DNA from 2 places in the Shewanella sp. 10N.286.52.C2 genome. Region 2 is predicted to be linked to the other one. Evidence: riboswitches for the same ligand, from Rfam matches in the RefSeq annotation. Region 2 holds a riboswitch; the other holds the start of a gene.
What was found. Region 2 has a riboswitch for cobalamin ahead of BCU94_RS09995 (ABC transporter ATP-binding protein). Riboswitches for the same ligand answer to the same signal wherever they lie in the genome.
Positions count from the first base shown of each region.

Region 1: linked by a shared signal. The riboswitch ahead of BCU94_RS05340 (TonB-dependent receptor) and the one ahead of BCU94_RS09995 (ABC transporter ATP-binding protein) in region 2 are both predicted to bind cobalamin.

Region 1 covers NZ_MCTV01000011.1:9,631-20,192, reverse strand. The annotation lists gene cobS (adenosylcobinamide-GDP ribazoletransferase) at 1-611, shown strand, start outside; cobalamin riboswitch at 1,519-1,685, shown strand; gene BCU94_RS05340 (TonB-dependent receptor) at 1,804-3,627, shown strand; gene BCU94_RS05335 (ABC transporter ATP-binding protein) at 3,684-4,496, shown strand; gene BCU94_RS05330 (iron ABC transporter permease) at 4,483-5,496, shown strand; gene cobU (bifunctional adenosylcobinamide kinase/adenosylcobinamide-phosphate guanylyltransferase) at 5,493-6,032, shown strand; gene BCU94_RS05320 (helical backbone metal receptor) at 6,035-6,892, shown strand; gene cobU (bifunctional adenosylcobinamide kinase/adenosylcobinamide-phosphate guanylyltransferase) at 6,889-7,413, shown strand; gene BCU94_RS05310 (histidine phosphatase family protein) at 7,406-8,095, shown strand; gene BCU94_RS05305 (hypothetical protein) at 8,097-9,173, shown strand; gene cobO (cob(I)yrinic acid a,c-diamide adenosyltransferase) at 9,260-9,844, shown strand; gene BCU94_RS05295 (cobyric acid synthase) at 9,971-10,562, shown strand, end outside.
Region 2 covers NZ_MCTV01000025.1:59,091-69,652, forward strand. The annotation lists gene metH (methionine synthase) at 1-3,709, opposite strand, end outside; gene BCU94_RS09990 (histidine phosphatase family protein) at 4,007-4,708, shown strand; cobalamin riboswitch at 4,847-5,019, shown strand; gene BCU94_RS09995 (ABC transporter ATP-binding protein) at 5,137-6,024, shown strand; gene BCU94_RS10000 (iron ABC transporter permease) at 6,066-7,163, shown strand; gene cobT (nicotinate-nucleotide--dimethylbenzimidazole phosphoribosyltransferase) at 7,188-8,255, shown strand; gene BCU94_RS10010 (adenosylcobinamide-GDP ribazoletransferase) at 8,356-9,204, shown strand; gene cobU (bifunctional adenosylcobinamide kinase/adenosylcobinamide-phosphate guanylyltransferase) at 9,258-9,809, shown strand; gene BCU94_RS10020 (cobyric acid synthase) at 10,022-10,562, shown strand, end outside.

The sequences.
Region 1 (10,562 bases), on a different contig from region 2:
TTGGCGCAGCTGTATACTTTGCACTTAGCTTAGTAGTTCCTCATTCCCTTGCGTGCGTTGTGACTTTGGTAATACTCATCCTTGCAACCGGTGCCTTTCATGAAGATGGCTTGGCCGATCTCGCTGATGGCTTTGGTGGAGGTTGGGATAAAAGCAGAAAGTTAGCAATAATGAAAGATAGCCAGATTGGCACCTATGGGGTACTTGCATTAATATCAACCTTTGCAATAAAACTGAGTAGCCTGCAGCTACTCAGTATGCAGCAAGTCATGCTCGCATTAATAACTGCACATGGTGCTAGCAGAGCTATCTCTGGCATGGTGCCATTCTTTCTTGAATATGCACGTATAGGGGAAAACAAAACACCACAAAAATCAAATACTATCAACTACAACACATTATTGATACTAACTGCATGTGGTTTCCCTGGATTGCTTTTACTGCCAAGCAGCTTAACTTTATTATTACTAGCAACTTGGTTGATAGCTTTTGTTTTATTACTCAAGTTAATGAAAAAACAAATAAATGGATATACAGGTGACACCCTTGGCGCAACGCAGCAAGTAATAGAGTTATTAACTTATATTTGCTTTGTTATTTGGACATATTAGTATATTAATACTTATTGAAACTAGTGATTACAAATCAAAACCAGACAGGATTAGTGCACTTAACATGTTAAAGTAAAAAATATTAAGGTGATGGAAAACCCTTTAGTTTAAAAGTGATAAAACTTAATATTTTTATTTCAGCCAGTTGCTGATTAATTTATAGAGAGTCTTTATTTAAAAAATAAAAACACGTTCCTCAGCAGCTAACTTTCCTATCTAGTTTAAAAGTCTCACTGCTAACATTTGCATTATAGCAATCACACTTAAGCGTAAACAACCTATAATGTATAAAATTACACATAGGTTCCGTGATGAAAATTTAGCCTCAAAAAAAATGAGGTTAGATGCCTCTAACCTCATAATGCAGGGTTACCAAGTAAGAGTGATGAAGTTATTACTCAGTTTTACCATATACTTTGGGTGGAAGTATATATTAAAAAATATCAAAAAAGCCACAATATAAAAATATGACTTCAAATAACATTTAACTTGCAGAAAAAACGATATCAAAATAAGAATAAACCAAACAATTATGGTTACATTCAAATGTTGTGAATATTGTTTTAAACATCTCTATTACGATATGCGTAAAACAACTCTCACAACAAATAATAGCAATACTTATTAATTTTTAATATGTTACTTTTAACAGTAATTTAAACATATTATAAAATTAATTTTCAACCTAAATCTTATTACAAGTAAAAATAGCTCATATTTAAAGCAAGAAAAACCGCCCCATAAAGTCTCACCACAAAAGTACTGTTAAAAGTCACACACTTTAGTCCATATAAATAAACCTGTGACCATTTTCACATTCCAACTACCAATAATTGATTATATTCCACCACATCATCGATGGGTAAAGTAACAGTTCACAACAATGAGTTGTGCGAACAAGCTTTATCACTATCAATACAATTAGGGTGTTATTTTTGGGAATGTGGTGAGACCCCACAGCTGTACCTGCAACTGTAAACAGAGCGAAATACTTTTTACCACTGACTTTATATCGGGAAGGTGTATTTCTAGATGCTGTGAGCCAGGAGACCGACCTAATTGTTCGATGTACTCAAGCGGGTTTCTTGAGACATAGAAAGATTGGATTTTTTCTATTCGCTACTAGTTACTCAATTATTAACAAGCAGCGCATCTCCCGCTATTTTAAACTCAGCATAACAAGGCAACAATAATGAGTTTTAAACTGCGTTTATCAGCTATCACATTAGCTATTTTTCAAACTTACAGTGTAAATGCTGCAGCACCTGCAGTCCCAGTGCATGAAACAATCGTGGTCACTGGAACACGTTTTGAGAGCACACCAGACTCACAACTTACGGTAATTAATACCATTGAACGTGAAGAAATTGATGTGCTTAATCCCAAATCAGTAGTTGATGTTCTAGAAGCATTACCAGGTTTAAGTGTGACTCGAAATGGTGGGGCTGGACAAACGGCTTCAGTGAGTATACGAGGCACCAGCTCAGGGCATTCATTGGTGCTTATTGATGGTTTAAGGGTTGGATCTGCCCCCCTAAACGCTGTCAATTTTGGCTCCCTTTCTCCACAAAATATTGAGCGGATAGAAGTCATAAAAGGCCCTAGAGCTTCTATTTGGGGCAGTGATGCTATTGGCGGTGTAATACAAATATTTACTCGCCAACTTAATGGTGGTGAATGGTTTGCCAGTACCGAGTTAGGTAGTAATAACTATCTACGAGGCACTGTAGGTGCGGGAGTTGCACATGGTGATGGTCAAAGTACTATCACAGTAAACAGTGAACGTTCAGATGGATATAATATCCATAATGGCGCACCAGAAGAAGCTGATGATGATGGCTATGACCGCATAGGATTAACTGTAGCGGGTTTGCAAAATATCTCGGACCAATGGGATATTAACTGGAGTCTACAATATGACACTGGTAATAGCGAACACGATGATATTTACGCCAGTGGCGGCACTGACCAAGCTGATTTTGACAATTATATGTGGAATGTTGGCACCCAATATCAGGGCGAGCAACTCACGAGTAAATTAAATATTGGTCAATCTCAAGAATCAAATGTCAATTTTCGCGGTGATAACCCGGATGTCGCGAGACAAAAATACGAAACAACTCGCGATCAAATAAATTGGACAAACCAATTTAAAGCATCTAATGAACTGACTGTTATCGGCGGAGTGGATTGGTATAACGAGTCCGTAAATGGGGATTATGCTGTCAATGAACGAGAAGTTTGGGGAATTTATGCGCTGGCTCAATACCAATGGCATAACGTTCTATTTGAAGGGGCTGTTCGATATGATGACGTTGAAAATATCGACAATGAAACTTCTTATAATTTAAGTGCAGCCTATAACTTTTCTGATCAATGGCGCTTAACGGCAAGCACAGGCACAGGCTTTAAAGCACCTACTTTTAATGACTTATACTGGCCTGGAACAGGAAACCCAGATTTATCCTCCGAAACCTCTGAAAGCTATGAATTAACCCTTAATTATAGGGGCTCTGCTATTCAAGGTTATATCAGTTTATTCCAAAACGATATTAATAACCTCATTGCTTGGGCACCGATTGATGAAGATGGTTACATATGGAAACCTGCCAACATCAATGAAGCCAAGATAAAAGGCTTAGAGTTATCGTTAAATACCAAGCTGTGGCAATTAGACCACCGGATTTCGTACACCTATTTAGATGCCAAAGACACTAAAAATGATGAAGAACTTGTTGGCCGTAGTGAGCACGAGTTTGATTATAGTGTGGGCTATCAATGGGAACACTTTGACCTACTCGTAAGCTATCACTATCAAGGCAAACGCTATTCAGGTTACGGCCAACACCTTGATGCTTACCATAGGGTCGATGTCAGCATGGGATATTGGTTTAACGACAAATGGCAACTACGTGTGAAAACCAACAACATACTTGATGATGACTATATGACCGTCAGCAACTACAACAATCCAGGGATGGAATATTTTGTGAGCTTGAGTTACCAAGCTTTCTAATTATGTCCTAACTAAGACTTAGGCGTCAGCGCTATTGACGCCTAAGTGGAATACTAATGACAGTAAATAACCACACAATAGAACACCTATCAGTTAATAACTTAAGTTGGAGTTGCGCTGATAAAAATGTATTGCAACAACTGAACTTCAAGGTAAATAAAGGAGAGACTATTGGTATTTTAGGCCCTAATGGTGTTGGTAAATCCACATTACTGCGCTGTATTTATAAATACCTAAAGCCATCAACTGGCGAAATCTATCTTGACGGGGTCAATATTAATGACATCTCTCGTCGTCAATTTTCAGCAAAAGTTGCTGTCGTGCTGCAACACCCTCCATCAGGGTTTTCTGTCACCTGCCGCCAATTACTGGCAACGGGCTTAGTTAGCCAGCATAAATGGTGGCAAGCTATTGACTATAAAAAAGAGCAACGGATCATTGATGAAGTGCTTGAGCAAGTTAACTTGTCAGATAAAGGCGAGCATATTTTCGAGCACTTATCTGGTGGAGAAAAACAACGCTTACTGATTGGCAGAGCCCTATTACAAAAGCCAGAAATTTTATTGCTTGATGAGCCTACCAATCACCTTGATATCCGTTACCAACTCGAAGTACTCACATTAATTAAATCGTTAAATATTACTGTTATCGCCACAATTCATGACCTTAATTTAGCCAGCGCCTTTTGCGATCAAATGCTATTTCTCAAAGAAGGTCGTTTAGTCAAAAATGGCCCGCCTTCAGCAGTGATGTCTGAAGATAATATTCGCCATATCTATGGCGTAAATGCCCATATTGATCGTCATCCAACTAATGAGAACCCTCGGATCACATACCATTATTCTGAGGCTTTATATGCGGCTGTTTAATGCAAAAAAATTGCTATTTATTCTTACTCCGTTAGTGCTCATTAGTCCAGTATTTGCCATTGTTATTGGTACCGCAAATATTGAGTTTAATGATGTTATAGGCGCGATTCTTCGGGCCGCTGACATATCAGAGGCTGCAACAGGTTCTTTAGCTATTTCTGACCGTATTATTATTGAGTTACGTATGCCAAGGGCAATTATGGCGATGCTCTGCGGCGCAGGACTAGCCATATCAGGCTCGGTATTACAATGTGTCACTCGTAATCCACTTGCCGACCCATACCTGTTTGGTATTAGTTCAGGGGCAGCATTAGGCGCTATTTTGGCGTTAACTGGCGGAATAATGTTTCTACCATTGGCTGTTTGCGCCTTTTTAGGTTCATTAATTGCAGTAGCAGTCGTCATGGTCATGTCCCGTGATGGGCAAGTTGAAACCCTTGTATTGTCTGGGGTTGCAATCTCATTTTTGCTCTCATCTATCGCCAACCTCATTCTTTATTTTAGCGATCAACAAGCCATACAAGCTGTTTTGTTTTGGTCTTTAGGCAGCTTTGCTAATGCTACTTGGTCCACCTTATTGTACCCCAGCATCATTGTAGTGCTTGGTAGCATTATTGTTTTCCAATTTCAGCGACCTTTGCATGCATTAATGGCAGGCAATGAAAGCGCCCACACCCAAGGGGTGGCAGTACTGCCATTACGGTTAGGCATGCTAATGCTAACCGCATTAATTACCTCATCTTTGGTGGCAACTTGTGGAGGAATAGGCTTTGTTGGCTTGATGGTGCCTCACATTTCAAGAATGTTAGTCGGTGCAGCTCACCCAGCTAGCCTCATTATTACCGCCATGATGGGCGCCATTTTAATGGTCTCTGTCGATATTCTTTCGCGGGTAATTTTACCTAGCCAAGAGCTCCCTGTTGGCGTTATGACCGCCATGATGGGGAGTGCTTTCTTTATTTTTCTTCTTATTAAACGCCAAAAAGGTCGTACTAGATGAAGCAGTTAATTATTGGTGGAGCCCGTTCTGGCAAAAGTAAAATGGCGCAAAACTATGCCTCCCAATGGCAAAGCAATACGCAAGGTGAAGTCATTGTTATTGTTACAGCGCAAAATAAGGATGGTGCGATGGCAAAGCGCATCGCTCATCATCAGGCTAACCGTCCGCCCCATTGGCAAACGGTTGAATCCCATTTAGCACTAGCTAGCACCCTACAGCGCCACAGCCAAGCGGACAACCTCATAATGGTTGATTGCTTAACCCTATGGTTATCTAATGTTTTACTACACGATGCTGAGCAATCTACGAATCAATACCCTGTAATGAAGCGTCAACTCATCGATACCATAAAAGCGCTTTCTGGAGAAATAGTACTTATTGGTAATGAAGTTGGTCAAGGTGTTGTCCCTATGGGGGCATTGTGTCGAGAATTTGTCGACCAATCAGGTTGGTTACACCAATCAATCGCTGAGTGTGTCGATAAGGTCACAGTATCAATTGCAGGCCTACCTATGGTTATTAAGGAAAGGGCTTAATTATGTCTATTTTCGTTAAACCCATAAGCTTAATTGTCGCGGGATTTCTTGTCTGCTTGACTACTTCATATGCCCACAGCGCACAGCAAAGATTCGTTGTGCTATCACCCCATGCGGTAGAAATGATGTTCAGTATTGACGCAGGCGATAGAATTATTGGCACAGTGGAATATGCCGACTACCCTGCTGCTGCAAATGATATAAAACGTATTGGTCGCTACGACTTTGTTAATTACGAAGCCCTAATGATGCTTAATCCCGACGCCATCATAGTCAACAGTGAAAGCACGTCATCGGGAATGCTTAGCCGCATTAAAAGCCTCGGGTTTACTGTTATTGATACCAGTGTCACAGAGCTTGCTGATATACCGAAAAGGTTAATTGAATTAGGTCAACTAACCGGACAACAACAGCTTGCCCAGCAACAAGCTGCGCAATTCAGTCAGCAGCTAAACGAGATTCGTCAACAATATCAGCATCAAGATCCCATCAGCATTTTTTATCAGGTGTGGCCTCACCCTTTAACGACAACCTCCAGTTCATGGATGGATGAGATTTTTGCAGGATGCGGAGGGGTAAACATATTTGAAAATGCCCACTCAGATTACCCTCAGGTCAACATGGAACAAGTCGTTTCATTAATGCCTGAAATGATCTTTAAACCTATTTATCACGGCAACAGTAATCAAGAGTTAATCCGCTGGGAAACTTGGAGTGAGCTACCCGCAGTAAAGCATGGACAAGTGATCGCCTTAGAAGGTGATCTCATTCACCGTACAGGCCCCCGTGTACTTCAAGGAATGATAAACATTTGCCAGAAAATCGACTTAGCACGTCATCAAAGAGCGGCAACATTATGATTAGTTTTTATTTAGGTGGTGCTCGCAGTGGCAAGTCGTCCCTTGCAGAGTTAGAAGTCAGCCAAACTCGATTACCCGTGCTCTATATCGCTACCTCTCGCCCGAGTGCATCTATGCAAGAGCGGATCCGCTTACATAAACAACAGCGCCCTGACAGTTGGCAAACTCTCGAAGTGCCAGTAGATTTAGTCACTAGCTTAATTAAACACGACAAGCCAGAGCAAACCATCATAATTGATTGTTTAACCCTGTGGTTAACCAACCAACTGTTGGCACAACATTGCCTAAAACAAGCTATCGAGGAGCTTGCGAAAACACTGGCCAATATGCAATCGCATTGCGTTCTGGTTAGCACTGAATGTGGCCAAAGCTTGATTCCAGAAGATAAAATGAGCCAACTGTTCGTTAATGCCAGTGGCGAAATGCACCAAATCATCGCCGAAATCGCTGACAAGGTGACTTTCTGCCAAAGCAAAATTGCTAACACGTTAAAAATGCCAAAAGAACTCAGTTATGAATAACACTAAGTTCACTTTATTACGCCATGGTCAGCCGCAACTCAGCGACTGCTTACTGGGTCGCACCAATGCACCATTAACCGCCCTTGGCTGGCAACAACTACGTCAAAGTAGTATAGGTTTAGGCTTTGATAGAATTATTAGTTCACCATTAGAGCGCTGTAGCGCATTTGCCCAGCAACTCGCTCACGAAAGCGCCGTACCAATAACTATCTGTGCTGACTGGCAAGAAATGGACTTCGGTTTATGGGACGGTCTGCCGCTTAAACAGCTGTGGGCGGCTACTGATATTGACTACCCTAAATTTTGGCAAAACCCCTTTTTAAGCCAGCCTCCTCAAGGTGAATCAAGCATTCAATTAATGCAACGAGTAGTAAAGCAAATTCAGTTACTCAGTCGACAATATCAAGGCCAACACTTATTAATTGTGACTCATTCAGGGGTTATTCGCATCATTATGCATTGGCTATTATGTCATTCAAATTCGATAGACAAGTTCTCTGAAGCGTTTCTATCCTCTCATAGCCACAGCCATCAATATTGCAATGCCCACCTTAGCAATCTTATGGTTTCCTACGCAGCTCGACTACAAATCAATACCTTTATTGATGATGACAAGGTGCTATGGCCGCAATTGACAGGACTGCATAACTACCACGCTGACACTCAGCCAAAGGAAGCCTAAAATGAAAACTATCTGTTTTAACATTTTGAACTGCGCAGCAACTCAATTGCCGAGCTTACATCAACTTTCTGATGCTGGGGCAGGTTCCGATTTAATGCATTTCACCCCAACCAGAGACAGTGAAATTATCGCCAATGGGCAAGCCAACACGGTATTACCTCTGAAAAAGTTGCAGTCCAAAGAGGCTGATAAATATGATGGGCTGTTAAGTAATGGTGGTATTAGTCCGGCAGTATTATCTCGAGGGCTACTAAAGTTATTAGCCAGCAATGGTTATAACATTGAATTTCATAGCTATAACTTTAATGTCAGTCAGCCGCACACCATGCAAGAAGATTGGCTAGTACAATCACACCATGGTGGCAGAAATATTGATAGCACTGAGTTAATTGAAACGACATTAATTCCCTCGTTAGTGGATCAAGCCCAAAGAGGCTGCATCAGTATTTTGTCTGAGTGCGGAGTTGGCGGCACCACCTTTTCTACCCTGTGGTTACGCTTACTTACTGGTATGGATTTGTCTCCCGCGGGAAGCACTATCGACCCTAAAAAATTAGCTATAAAGCAGCAACTACTCAATGAGCTTGAATGCCAATATCGTGTTGATGGCGAAAATTTTGATGAAACGCGCTTATTAGCTAACCCACGGTTTCACGATCCAATTCAACTGGCCGTCAGCCAACTAATTAAACAGTGGCCAACACAGCTACCAATGCCAACTTTTGCTGGTGGCATGATGTTCGTAGCGCCGCTATTGGCGGCAAGAAAAACCAACTCTCTAGCCATCCCTGTGCTAATCCACACCACTCGGTGGGTACTTAATGGCGATGGCAAACAAGTATTATCCCATCTTGGGGACAAAGATGTCATCACCACCCACACAACCAATTTTTCACGCTCTGATATGAGCTGCCTTCAGTGCTATGAGCAAGGGCTAGTAGTAGAGGGCTGCGGCTTAGGTGGCCTGCTGGTTTTAGCTGAGACATTAGGGATAAACGAACCTGCGATAATTAAGGCGCTTGAACTGGCCGTAAATGAATACCAGCGACCATTTCTTGAAAACGAATCGGTGGCCTAATGTGGGAAATAGGATTTGAGTCATAACTTGTGATAACAGGCTAGCAAACGCTATCAATATACCAGAATAAAGTATCAGGAATAATAATGAGCTATAACCCTAAAAAACAAGCACAACACAAAGAGCATGTTGACCAGGCCATCGAAAAAGCCCAAGAAGAGCGTGGTCAAGTATTAGTGATAACAGGTAATGGTAAAGGTAAAACCACTGGTGGATTTGGCACCTTATTTAGAGCCCTAGGCCACCAACAAAAAGTCGCGGCAGTGCAGTTTGTTAAAGGCGATCTTGAATGCGGTGAGCGTAACTTACTTGAACAACTCAATGTACCAGTTCATACCATGAATACAGGATTTAGCTGGAATAGTGAAGATAAAGAAGTTGATAAGCAAGCAGCACAAATTGCATGGCAAGCAGCAAAATCATTCATTACCGATCCTAGCTTAGATTTGGTGCTATTAGACGAACTCACTTACATGATCACTTGGGGCTTTATTGAACTGGACGACATCATTACCACACTGAAACAAAGACCAACTGAAATGTCAGTGGTTATCACTGGTCGAGCAGCCCATCGTGAGCTCAAAGAGTACGCTGATACTGTCAGTGAAGTAAGACCTGAAAAACATGCGTTCCATCAAGGCTTAAAAGCGCGTCAAGGGCTGGACTGGTAATTAAAAGGTACGCAAATTGCGGGCGACTTTAATAGCGATATTTCCCGAAGTGCTCAGCTTATTTATCAATTCAATTTTTGACGCTTAAAAACAAGCCCAAAATAATTTTTTAATGGAACAACTCCCATGAGCGGATTCAAATTAATGGTGCAAGGCACTACCAGCGACGCTGGTAAAAGCTTGATGGTTGCAGGGCTTTGTCGAGTTCTGGCACGTAAAGGAATTAAAGTCGCCCCTTTCAAACCACAAAATATGGCACTTAACAGCGCAGTCACGCCAGACGGCGGCGAAATAGGTCGCGCACAAGCTGTGCAGGCACAAGCGTGTAACCTTCCGTTAAGCGTACACATGAATCCAGTACTGCTAAAACCCAATACCGATACAGGTGCACAGGTGATCATTCGTGGTAAAGCAATTGAAGATATGAATGCCGTCAATTACCACAACTTTAAACCGCAGCTGCTAGAGATAGTGCTGGAAAGTTTTGAAACCCTGGGACAAGGTATGCAGGCTAGACTGGTTGAAGGCGCTGGCAGTCCTGCTGAAGTGAATCTGCGTGAGCAAGACATAGCCAATATGGGCTTTGCCGTTGCGGCCCAAACCCCTGTTGTTATTGTGGCAGATATTGATCGAGGCGGCGTCTTTGCTCATTTATATGGGACTTTTGATCTGCTCTCTGCTGAAGAGAAATTACTGGTTAAGGGTTTTATTATCAATC
Region 2 (10,562 bases):
GATCATAATCCAACACGGGTGCCAACCACTTCTCCGCTTCAGCCAATGTCATGCCTTTACGCTTGGCATAATCCTCAACTTGATCGCGGCCAATATTGGTCACCCCAAAGTAACGTGATTTCGGGTGAGCAAAGTACCAACCTGATACCGCAGCGGTTGGAAACATGGCATAACTTTCAGTGATATTAAGGTTAATCGTTTCATCGGGTTTTAGTAAATCCCATAACAAGCCTTTTTCAGTATGATCAGGACAGGCTGGGTAACCAGGTGCTGGGCGAATACCTTTGTATTTTTCACGAATAAGGGCTTCGTTATCCAATACTTCATCTGCAGCGTAACCCCAAAACTCTTTTCGTAACCGTTCATGCATACGCTCTGCAAAGGCTTCAGCTAAACGGTCGGCTAGGCACTTAAGCATAATGGCGTTGTAGTCATCATGGTTGGCTTCAAAACGTGCCACATGTTCATCAATGCCGTGGCCTGCGGTGACAGCAAAGCCGCCCATGTAGTCGGCGACGCCTGAGTCTTTTGGCGCGACAAAATCAGATAAACAGAAGTTGTCATTGCCCACACGTTCAAGCTGCATCCGCAAGTGATGGGTGGTCATTTCAACCGTGGTGCGTGTTTCATCTGTGTATAGCTCAATGTCGTCATGGTTAACGGTATTGGCAGGGAATAAGCCAATGACCGCTTTGGCAGTAAGCCATTTTTCACTGATGATGGTTTCAAGCATGGCTTTACCATCGGCATAGAGCTTACGGGCTTCTTCACCGACAATTTTATCATCTAAAATTTCAGGGAAGTGACCATGCAGCTCCCAGCTTCTGAAAAACGGCGTCCAATCGATGCGATCCACTAGATCTTCTAGTGGGTAATCATCAAATACTTGGCGGCCCAATTTGTTCGGTTTAAATGGGGTGTAGTTATCCCAATCGTGTTTACAGCGGTTTTCACGGGCAGCGTCAATTGACACTATGGTTTTGCGTTTGGTTTGTGATAACCGCTTTTCACGCATGATGTCGTATTCAGCATAGGTTGCATCAATGGTGGGCTGGCGAGTGTCGTTATTTACCAGTTTTGACACCATAGGCACTGCGCGCGAGGCATCGGCAATGTAAATTGCACCATGTGGATAATGTGGGGCAATTTTTACTGCGGTATGAATTTTCGAGCAGGTTGCACCACCAATAATCGCCGGAATGGTTAACCCTTCTCGGTGGAAGGTTTTGACGTTATGTACCATTTCATCAAGGCTTGGGGTAATAAGCCCTGACATACCAATAATATCAATATTGTGCTCTTTTACGGCTTCGAGGATTTTTTCAACTGACACCATGACGCCTAGGTCGAACACTTCAAAGCCGTTACAGGCTAGCACCACGCCGACAATGTTTTTACCAATATCGTGCACGTCACCTTTTACGGTAACCATTAAAATTTTACCGTTTGATTGACCTTCAACTTTTTCCGCTTCAATGTATGGGTTTAAATAAGCCACGGCTTTTTTCATTACCCGGGCTGATTTAACGACTTGCGGCAGAAACATTTTGCCTGAGCCAAATAAGTCACCGACCACATTCATCCCATCCATTAATGGCCCTTCAATCACATCAAGTGGGCGGGTGGCAGCGGCGCGCGCTTCTTCGGTGTCTTGGTCGATAAACTCAGTAATGCCTTTCACTAAGGCGTGGGATAAGCGCTCATTAACGGGCAGACTACGCCAAGCTAAGTCTTCCTTTTTAGCCACTTGTTTGCCGTCACCACGAAAACGCTCAGCAACATCTAGTAGTTGCTCAGTATTGCTTGAGTCGGCAACGGGGCAAGGTAAATTCAGTACCACATTTTCGACTTTTTCTTTTAAGTCTTTGTCGATGTCATCAAATATGGCTAACTGACCTGCGTTAACGATACCCATGTCCATGCCCGCTTGAATCGCGTGGTATAAAAACACCGCATGAATGGCTTCGCGGACTGGGTTGTTACCACGAAACGAGAACGAGACGTTTGACACACCGCCAGAAATCATTGCATGGGGTAGAGTGGCTTTAATGTCTTTAATGGACTCAATAAAATCGACGGCGTAGTTATCGTGCTCGTCAATGCCGGTGGCAATGGCAAATATATTCGGGTCGAAAATGATGTCTTCTGGGGCAAAGCCAACCACATCAACCAGTATGCGATAGGCGCGGGTACAGATTTCGGTTTTACGGGCGCGGGTATCGGCTTGGCCATCTTCATCAAATGCCATCACAATAGCGGCTGCGCCATAGCGTTTCACTAAGGTGGCTTGCTGAATAAAGGCTTGTTCACCTTCTTTCATCGAAATGGAGTTAACAATCGACTTGCCTTGAACGCATTTAAGGCCAGCTTCAATCACGTCCCATTTTGATGAGTCGATCATGATAGGCACCCGAGAAATATCAGGCTCTGAGGCGATTAAGTTCAAGAACTTTTTCATCGACTCGACGCCATCAAGCATACCTTCATCCATGTTGACATCGATGATTTGTGCGCCGTTTTCAACTTGCTCACGCACGACATCTAGGGCCTCTTCAAACTTTTCTTCTTTGATTAAGCGCAGGAACTTGGCTGAACCTGTAACGTTGGCACGCTCGCCGACGTTAACAAATAATGAGTTGCCATCAATGGTTAATGGCTCAAGCCCTGATAAGCGACAGGCAACGGGAATATCAGGTATGACACGTGGCTCATGGCTGATAACGGCATCGCGAATAACACTAATGTGCGCTGGTGTACTACCACAACAGCCACCCACAATATTGAGCATGCCTTCCCGTGCCCAATCACTGATCACTTCGGCCATTTCTTCTGGGGTTTCATCGTAACCACCAAACTCATTAGGTAAGCCAGCGTTAGGGTGGGCAGAAACATAACATTCTGCAATCCGTGATAACTCTTCAACGTAGGGACGCAACTCTTTTGGGCCAAGGGCGCAGTTAAGGCCAATGGATAATGGTTTGATATGGCGCAGTGAGTTGTAAAAGCCTTCGGTGGTTTGCCCAGTTAGGGTACGACCTGAAGCATCAGTAATGGTGCCTGAAATCATCACAGGTAGACGATCACCAATTTGATCAAACACTAATTCGATGGCAAATAATGCGGCTTTGGCGTTGAGGGTATCAAAGATGGTTTCGACCATGATGATATCTGCGCCGCCATCAATTAATGCACGGGTTGATTCAACATAGGCTTCGACTAACTCATCAAAGCTGATATTACGAAAACTGGGGTCGTTCACATCTGGGCTGATAGAGCAAGTGCGGTTGGTTGGCCCAAGCACTCCTGCAACATAGCGTTTAATACCCGTTTGCGCAGTAACGTCATCAGCGGCTTCACGGGCAACTTTGGCGCCTTCAAGGTTAATTTCTGCTGACAACGACTGCATGTCGTAATCGGCCATAGCAATCGTGGTGGCATTAAAGGTATTGGTTTCAATAATGTCAGCACCCGCTAACAGGTATTTAGTGTGGATATCTTTAATGATTTGGCGTTGGCTTAGCACCAACATGTCGTTGTTGCCTTTTACGTCACAGTGCCAGTCTTTAAAACGCTCACCACGGTAGTCTTCTTCTTCCAGTTTGTAGTCTTGAATCATTGTGCCCATGGCACCATCGAGGATAACTATGCGCTGTTTTAGCGTATTTGTAAGTTGTTCAAGTACCTGACTGTAGGAAGTCGACTTCGCCATAACGTATTACCTTAATTGCTTTTATGCTAATCACTTAATCGAGCGTTAAATAACACGCTAACTTAAGTAGTTAGTGGATTGTGTTAACGGTTTTAGATGAAATAAGCATACCTTTATTTATGCTTTTATAGGGCAGAATAATGCGAAATCCCCTGTAATAAAATTCATCTTAAAATATTTTGTTTGGACATTTAAACGTATAGACGTCCATAATACGTTTAAATAGATTGTAAGAGCAAGCCCATTGCTCACACTAAAAACATAAGCCAATTGAAACGGCCGATGGAGTCTCCTTAGATGAAGCAAGCTAAGATAATATTGTTACGCCATGGCCAATGTGAGGGCGACAGTATTTTGCGGGGTAAAACCGATGTGGCGCTAACTGATTTGGGGCTAACGAACATGCACCAGAGTGCGGCTAAGCTAGGGCTATTAGGTTGTTTGCCATCACTGCAGCTATACAGTTCGCCTTTGGTGCGCTGCCATGCGTTTGCCGCTGAATTAGCGCAGCAGTTAAACCAAGTGAGTGCTGATTTAGCTTTACAGGTTGAGATAATGTCTCAATTACAGGAAATTGATTTTGGCTTGTGGGACGGAAAAAGCTTTGCAGAGCTTTATCAGCATAGCGCTAAAGCGTTAGACGCCTATTGGGATAACCCTTGGGAGCATGGCGCGCCCCAAGCTGAGCCCATGGCTGAATTTGAACAAAGGGTGGCGCAGGCTTTTGCGCAAATAACCTTGCAAGCTTACAACTTGGCTAAAGCTCATACTGCTGAGGCTAATAGTGCTAAGGCAACAGCATCAGCCACTGCTCTGGTAGTGACTCACGGTGGAGTTATCCGTCATATTATCGCTTTGGTGTTAGGGCTTGAGCGCTGTAAAGGGCTATATGGACAACTGAATATAGATTATGCCGCGACGGTAACCATTGATGTGTTTTGGCCTGAAGCTGATGATAAATCGACTAAACCCGTCTATCGTTTAAACTGGAATAATTAGTTTTAGCCTAAAATTAGCAGAAAAAACTAACTTCACTTAGGCAGATATACCGTACAATATAAGCCGCATTTATTAAGTGCAATAAAATTTCAAATTAAGTCAATTTAGCTGCAGTTGAGTGCTTGTGTGAAATGCTTTAAGCAACACCAGTATCAAGCGGTTCGCTAAATGAGTAGGGAATCGAGAACTAGCCTAAATGCTGTTTAGCTCGAACTGTACCCGCAACTGTAAAATAGCATCTCATCACTTGTAAGATAAGTGATTAATGAATGCCATTAAGTCAGATACCTAGCTTAGTTTTTCTTGCTGAATTAGCAGCACCTAACAACAACTTGAGCGGGTAACTCAGGCGGAGTTTGTATCGTGATCAGTATTAAAACCCCAGATGTGGCTAAACATGCCTCTTGGATAACCGCAGGGGTAGTATCTTGACTACTGCGGCATTAACAGTTGATCAGCTAAGCTGGTCAGTTGCAGACAATGAGATCCTTTCTCAAGTCAGTTTTGCCTTGCAACGTGGTGAAATGCTAGGGCTTATTGGCCCTAATGGTGCGGGTAAATCCAGCTTACTGCGCTGCTTGTATCGCTATATCACCCCTGATGCTGGCAAAATCAGCTTATTTGGCGATAATATTAATGGTTTTTCTCATAAACAATTGGCCACTAAGGTTGCCGTTGTGCAGCAAGAGTCACCCCATTATTTTGATATGACCACCCATCAACTGGTTTCTATGGGCTTAACGCCCCATAAAGGCCTTTTTGAAACCAATACCCAAGCAGATGCAGATGATATTGCCAAGGCGCTGGCTAAAGTGGGTCTTGAGCACAAAGCCTTGCAGCAATATGAGCAGTTATCTGGCGGTGAAAAACAGCGGGCATTAATTGCACGGGCTATCGTGCAAAAGCCGCAGTTATTGATCCTTGATGAGCCGACTAATCATTTAGATATTCGCTATCAAATCCAAATTCTTGAGTTGGTTAGGCAACTTGGCATTAGCGTGATTGCCTCTATTCACGATCTTAATTTAGCCAGCGCAATGTGCGATAGATTGCTGTTACTTGATCAAGGAAAGTGCATCGCTCAAGGTTTACCTGATGAAGTATTAACAGAAACCATTTTGGGGAACGTGTTTGATGTTTGCTGCCAAATATCAAGTCACCCACAGCACGGTAAACCGTTAATTACTTATTTTTATGGTTATCAAAGTCATTATGACAATGCTAATCAAAACACTTGTCAAAGCTCGCAGCAAAACGCATATCCAAGCTCTGAACAAAAACATGGCCAATCAAACCACGGGCAGGGCGATAAATGACAGCCATTGATGCCACACAATCAGTGAAGCTAGCAAAGCAGATGAGTTTAAGTTTTAAGCATAAGCTACTGCTGTTTGTTACTGCCATAGTGACCTTAGTTACTCCAATCGCCGCGGCAAGTTTCGGCGCTGCTAATATCAGTTTTGAACAAGTCGTTAGCTTGTTTGCTAATTTGGCATTAGGTACAGGTGAAACAGATTCACTAACGCAGCGGATTGTGTTTGAGCTGCGTTTTCCAAGAATTATTTTAGCCTTTGTGGCAGGCGCAGGTTTGGCGCTTGCGGGCAGTGTATTGCAAACGGTGACACGTAACCCGTTGGCGGATCCCTATTTATTTGGTATTAGCTCTGGGGCGTCATTTGGGGCGGTATTAGTGCTGAGCTTTTTTGGCAGCCAAGGCTTAGTGCTGCAATGGTTAGGAGAGTCTTCTGGTCATCTTGCCAATGCCATTTTAAGTTCAGGCTTATTCAGTAATGATGCCTGGTGGTCTTGGTCATCCATTAGTTTACCAATTGGCGCTTTTATTGGTTCGAGTTTATCTGTGCTGTTGGTATTAGGTTTATCTGGTTTTGGTCGTGCTAGCCAAGTTGAGCGGATGCTATTGTCTGGGGTGGCCACCTCTTTCATGTTCGGCGCGCTAACCAGTTTGGTACTGTATTTTTCAAGCCCTCAAGCGGCGGCTTCAGTATTATTTTGGAGTTTGGGCAGCTTTGCTAAAGCTAGCTGGGCAGGCCTGGTTATCCCATCTGTGGTGGTAGTTTGCAGCATATTAATTATTTTAGCTTTTAAGCGTCAGGTATTAGCCATTCAAGCGGGGGATGAAACGGCGCACTCCTTAGGGGTTAACGTCGCCAAAATTCGCTTAGCTATGCTTATTTTGTGTTCATTAATCACCGCCACGCTGGTGGCAAGTTGCGGCGGCATTGGCTTTGTTGGCTTGATGATCCCTCATACCGTGCGGCTGCTCTATCCTGGGCAACAACCTATTATGATGACGGCATTAGTCGGCGGCATATTTATGGTATGGATTGATGTATTAGCCCGTTGTTTATTAGGCAACCAAGAGTTGCCGGTAGGTATTATCACTGCCGCAATTGGTAGTGTATTTTTTCTTTTTGTATTACGTCATCGTCGATGAGATTGCAGTTTTGGAGAGTAAGGGATGTTTGCGGTAGATCCAGTTAGTCATAAATTTGATGATCAAATACAGCATAAAATTAATCAGAAAACTAAGCCGCTAGGGGCGCTAGGGTTACTCGAAACGCTAGCAATGCAGATTGCGCAAGTGCAACTAACGCCACAAGCTAATATGAAACCAAAGTACAATATTAGGCATAAGTTGAGTATTAATAAGCCTGCTATGTTGGTGTTTGCTGGCGATCATGGTATTGCTGCTCATGGGGTATCGATTGCCCCCAGTGAAGTTACTCAACAAATGGTGGCTAACTTTGCCAATGGCGGCGCTGCGATTAATGTCTTTTGCCGTCAAATGGGTTTAAACCTTGAAGTGATTGATTGCGGCATGTTGCAGCCAGTTGATGCCCCTCGTATTACTCAGCATCGTTTAGGCAATGGCACTCAAGCAATTCATCAAAAAGCGGCCATGAGTTTATTAGCGGTTAAAGATGGCTTTAGCTATGCAAGTGAAGTGGTGCAACGTCACTATGATTCAGGTTGTAACCTGATTGCGCTTGGTGAAATGGGCATTGGCAATACCTCGTCAGCTGCGGCGATTATGGCCGCATTATTAGGCTTAGATATTAAAGAGTGTGTCGGCCGAGGTACGGGGATTGATGATAGAGCCTTTGCTCTTAAAACCGAGTTATTGGGGGTAGCGCTTAACCTGCATAGAAGTAAATTTACCGATCCGGTTAATGTACTTGCCTGTGTTGGCGGCTTTGAAATTGTGCAAATGACAGGCGCTATTTTAGCGGCCGCTGAGAAAAAGATGCTGGTGGTTATTGATGGCTTTATTGCAACCGCAGCGGCATTAGCCGCAGTTAAATTACACCCTGATGTAAAAGATTACTTAATTTTTGCTCACCAATCAGATGAGCAAGGCCATATTAAAATGCTAGCCGCAATGGATGCTAAACCATTATTGCAATTAGGGTTTAGACTAGGTGAAGGTACAGGCGCTGCGCTATCACTGCCAATCATTGAAGCGGCGGTGAACTTCTACAATGATATGGCTAGTTTTGAAAATGCCGGCGTAAAGTCAGTGGTGTAATTGCGCTGCGAATCGAGAAGTAAATCGAGAAGTAAATAACGCAGTAAATATTAACGCTGTGATAGCCAATTAGCTGTGATAGGCAATTAAAGGAAACGTCATGGAGCAACAGTCGTCATCTGAGGGGGCAAAAAATCAGTCTGATGAAACTGATTATCAAGCGCCTAAAAGTGGAAGTACACTAAAAAAACAACTGAATTTATTGCTTATTGCGTTAAGTTTCTTCACTCGAATCCCTGTGCCAGCTTGGGTTGAGTTTGACAGTGAAAAGCTTAATCAAGCTAGCCGTTATTTTGGCGTAATAGGGTTATTTGTTGGCAGCATAAGCGCAGCGGTGTTTTGGGTGAGTCAGTTTGTGTTGCCTAATGGGGTTGCGGTGATCTTGGCGATGATAACCGGCGTATTAGTCACAGGAGGCTTTCATGAAGATGGCCTTGCTGATACCGCTGATGGTTTTGGTGGTGGCTGGAAAGTTGCTGACAAGCTGCGCATCATGAAAGATTCAAGAATAGGCACTTATGGCACCTTAGCCTTAGTGCTTTGCCTATTATTAAAGTGGCAATTGTTAGTCGAAATTGCCCTTTATAGCCCGATTAATGCGGTCGTCGCCATTGTTGTTGCCCATGGTTTAAGCCGCGTGTTAGCAGGGAGCATTATCTTTTCAGGCCAATATGTTACTGAAGATGATGGCAGCAAATCAAAACCTCTGGCGCAGCATCAGCACATCAATGATTTATTGATTTTATGCTTAAGTGGCTTTGTGGTACTAGCCTGCTTAAACGGCGTAGTCGCCTTTGGCTTGTTATTGCTATTAGTGTTATTACGACAAGCCTTGATATGGGGCGGTAATCGTCAAATTGGCGGCTATACCGGTGACACGTTAGGCGCTGCACAACAGATTGCTGAACTACTGTGTTATGGCGCAATTTTAGTCATAGGGCTAAATTAAATTTTTGAAGTAAAAATTTTAGCTTAGATGAATGTTAATAAAGGAAAAACTGCATGATCCATCTGGTGCTTGGTGGTGCCCGTTCAGGTAAAAGCCGTTATGGTGAATCCCTTGCTGAGCCTTTCGCTTTGCAAGGGCATCGTTGCGTCTATATCGCCACCGCCACCGCACTTGATGATGAGATGAAGCAGCGAATTTTACGTCACCAACAAGACAGAGATAACTCAAATATTGATTGGCAGCTGGTTGAAACGTCGCTAGCCATTGCTCATACCTTAGTTAAATATGACTCCCCGAATACGGTATTGTTTGTCGATTGCCTCACGCTGTATTTAACTAATCATCTTGTGGCCAGTGAAGAGACCCACCGTGATGGTGTTGATGAATTATGGCAACAGCAAAAGCAGGCGTTATTGGCATGTTTACCCACTCTTGAAGCGCAGGTGATATTAATCAGCAATGAAGTGGGCTCAGGCATTGTGCCACTTGGAGAATTAAGCCGTCGTTTTGCTGATGAAGCCGGTTGGTTAAACCAAGCTATTGCTAAAATCGCTGACAAGGTCACCTTAGTGGTTGCAGGCTTACCCGTTGAGCTTAAACGCTAAACCTATGGCTAAGCTATATTCTTACAACAGCGATTGTATAAGCATGGTTAACACTGCCAATACCTCATTCACTTTCTCTAATGTCACGCCATAGCAGCTTAAATGACAGATAAAAATCAACCATGATGCAAATTAAAAACCAAACTAAAACTAGCACAAGCAATACGGGCAGTTCTGGCCATAGCTATCAAGCTGGAGCGGCTAAAACCTTAATGGTGCAAGGCACCACATCAGATGCGGGTAAAAGCACCCTAGTTGCGGGTCTTTGTCGGGTATTTGCTCGCCAAGGTACTAAGGTGGCGCCATTTAAACCACAAAATATGGCATTAAATAGCGCAGTTACCGCAGATGGCGGCGAAATTGGCCGCGCCCAAGCATTGCAAGCCGTGGCGTGTAAGCTTGCGCTGCATACGGATTTTAATCCAGTATTATTAAAGCCAAGTAGTGATACTGGCTCCCAAGTGATTATTCACGGTAAAGCCTTGACCACATTAGAGGCAAAAGCTTTTTTTGGCCCGGAAAGCCGTAACTATAAAACCCTCGCTATGGATGCGGTATTACAGTCTTTTGAGCGCTTGACCCAGCAATATCAGCTGGTGGTAGTTGAAGGGGCAGGTAGCCCTGCAGAAATCAATTTGCGCGAAGGGGATATCGCCAATATGGGCTTTGCTGAAGCGGTCGATTGCCCTGTCATTATTATTGCTGATATTGATAAAGGCGGCGTATTTGCCCACCTTGTGGGCACCTTGTCAC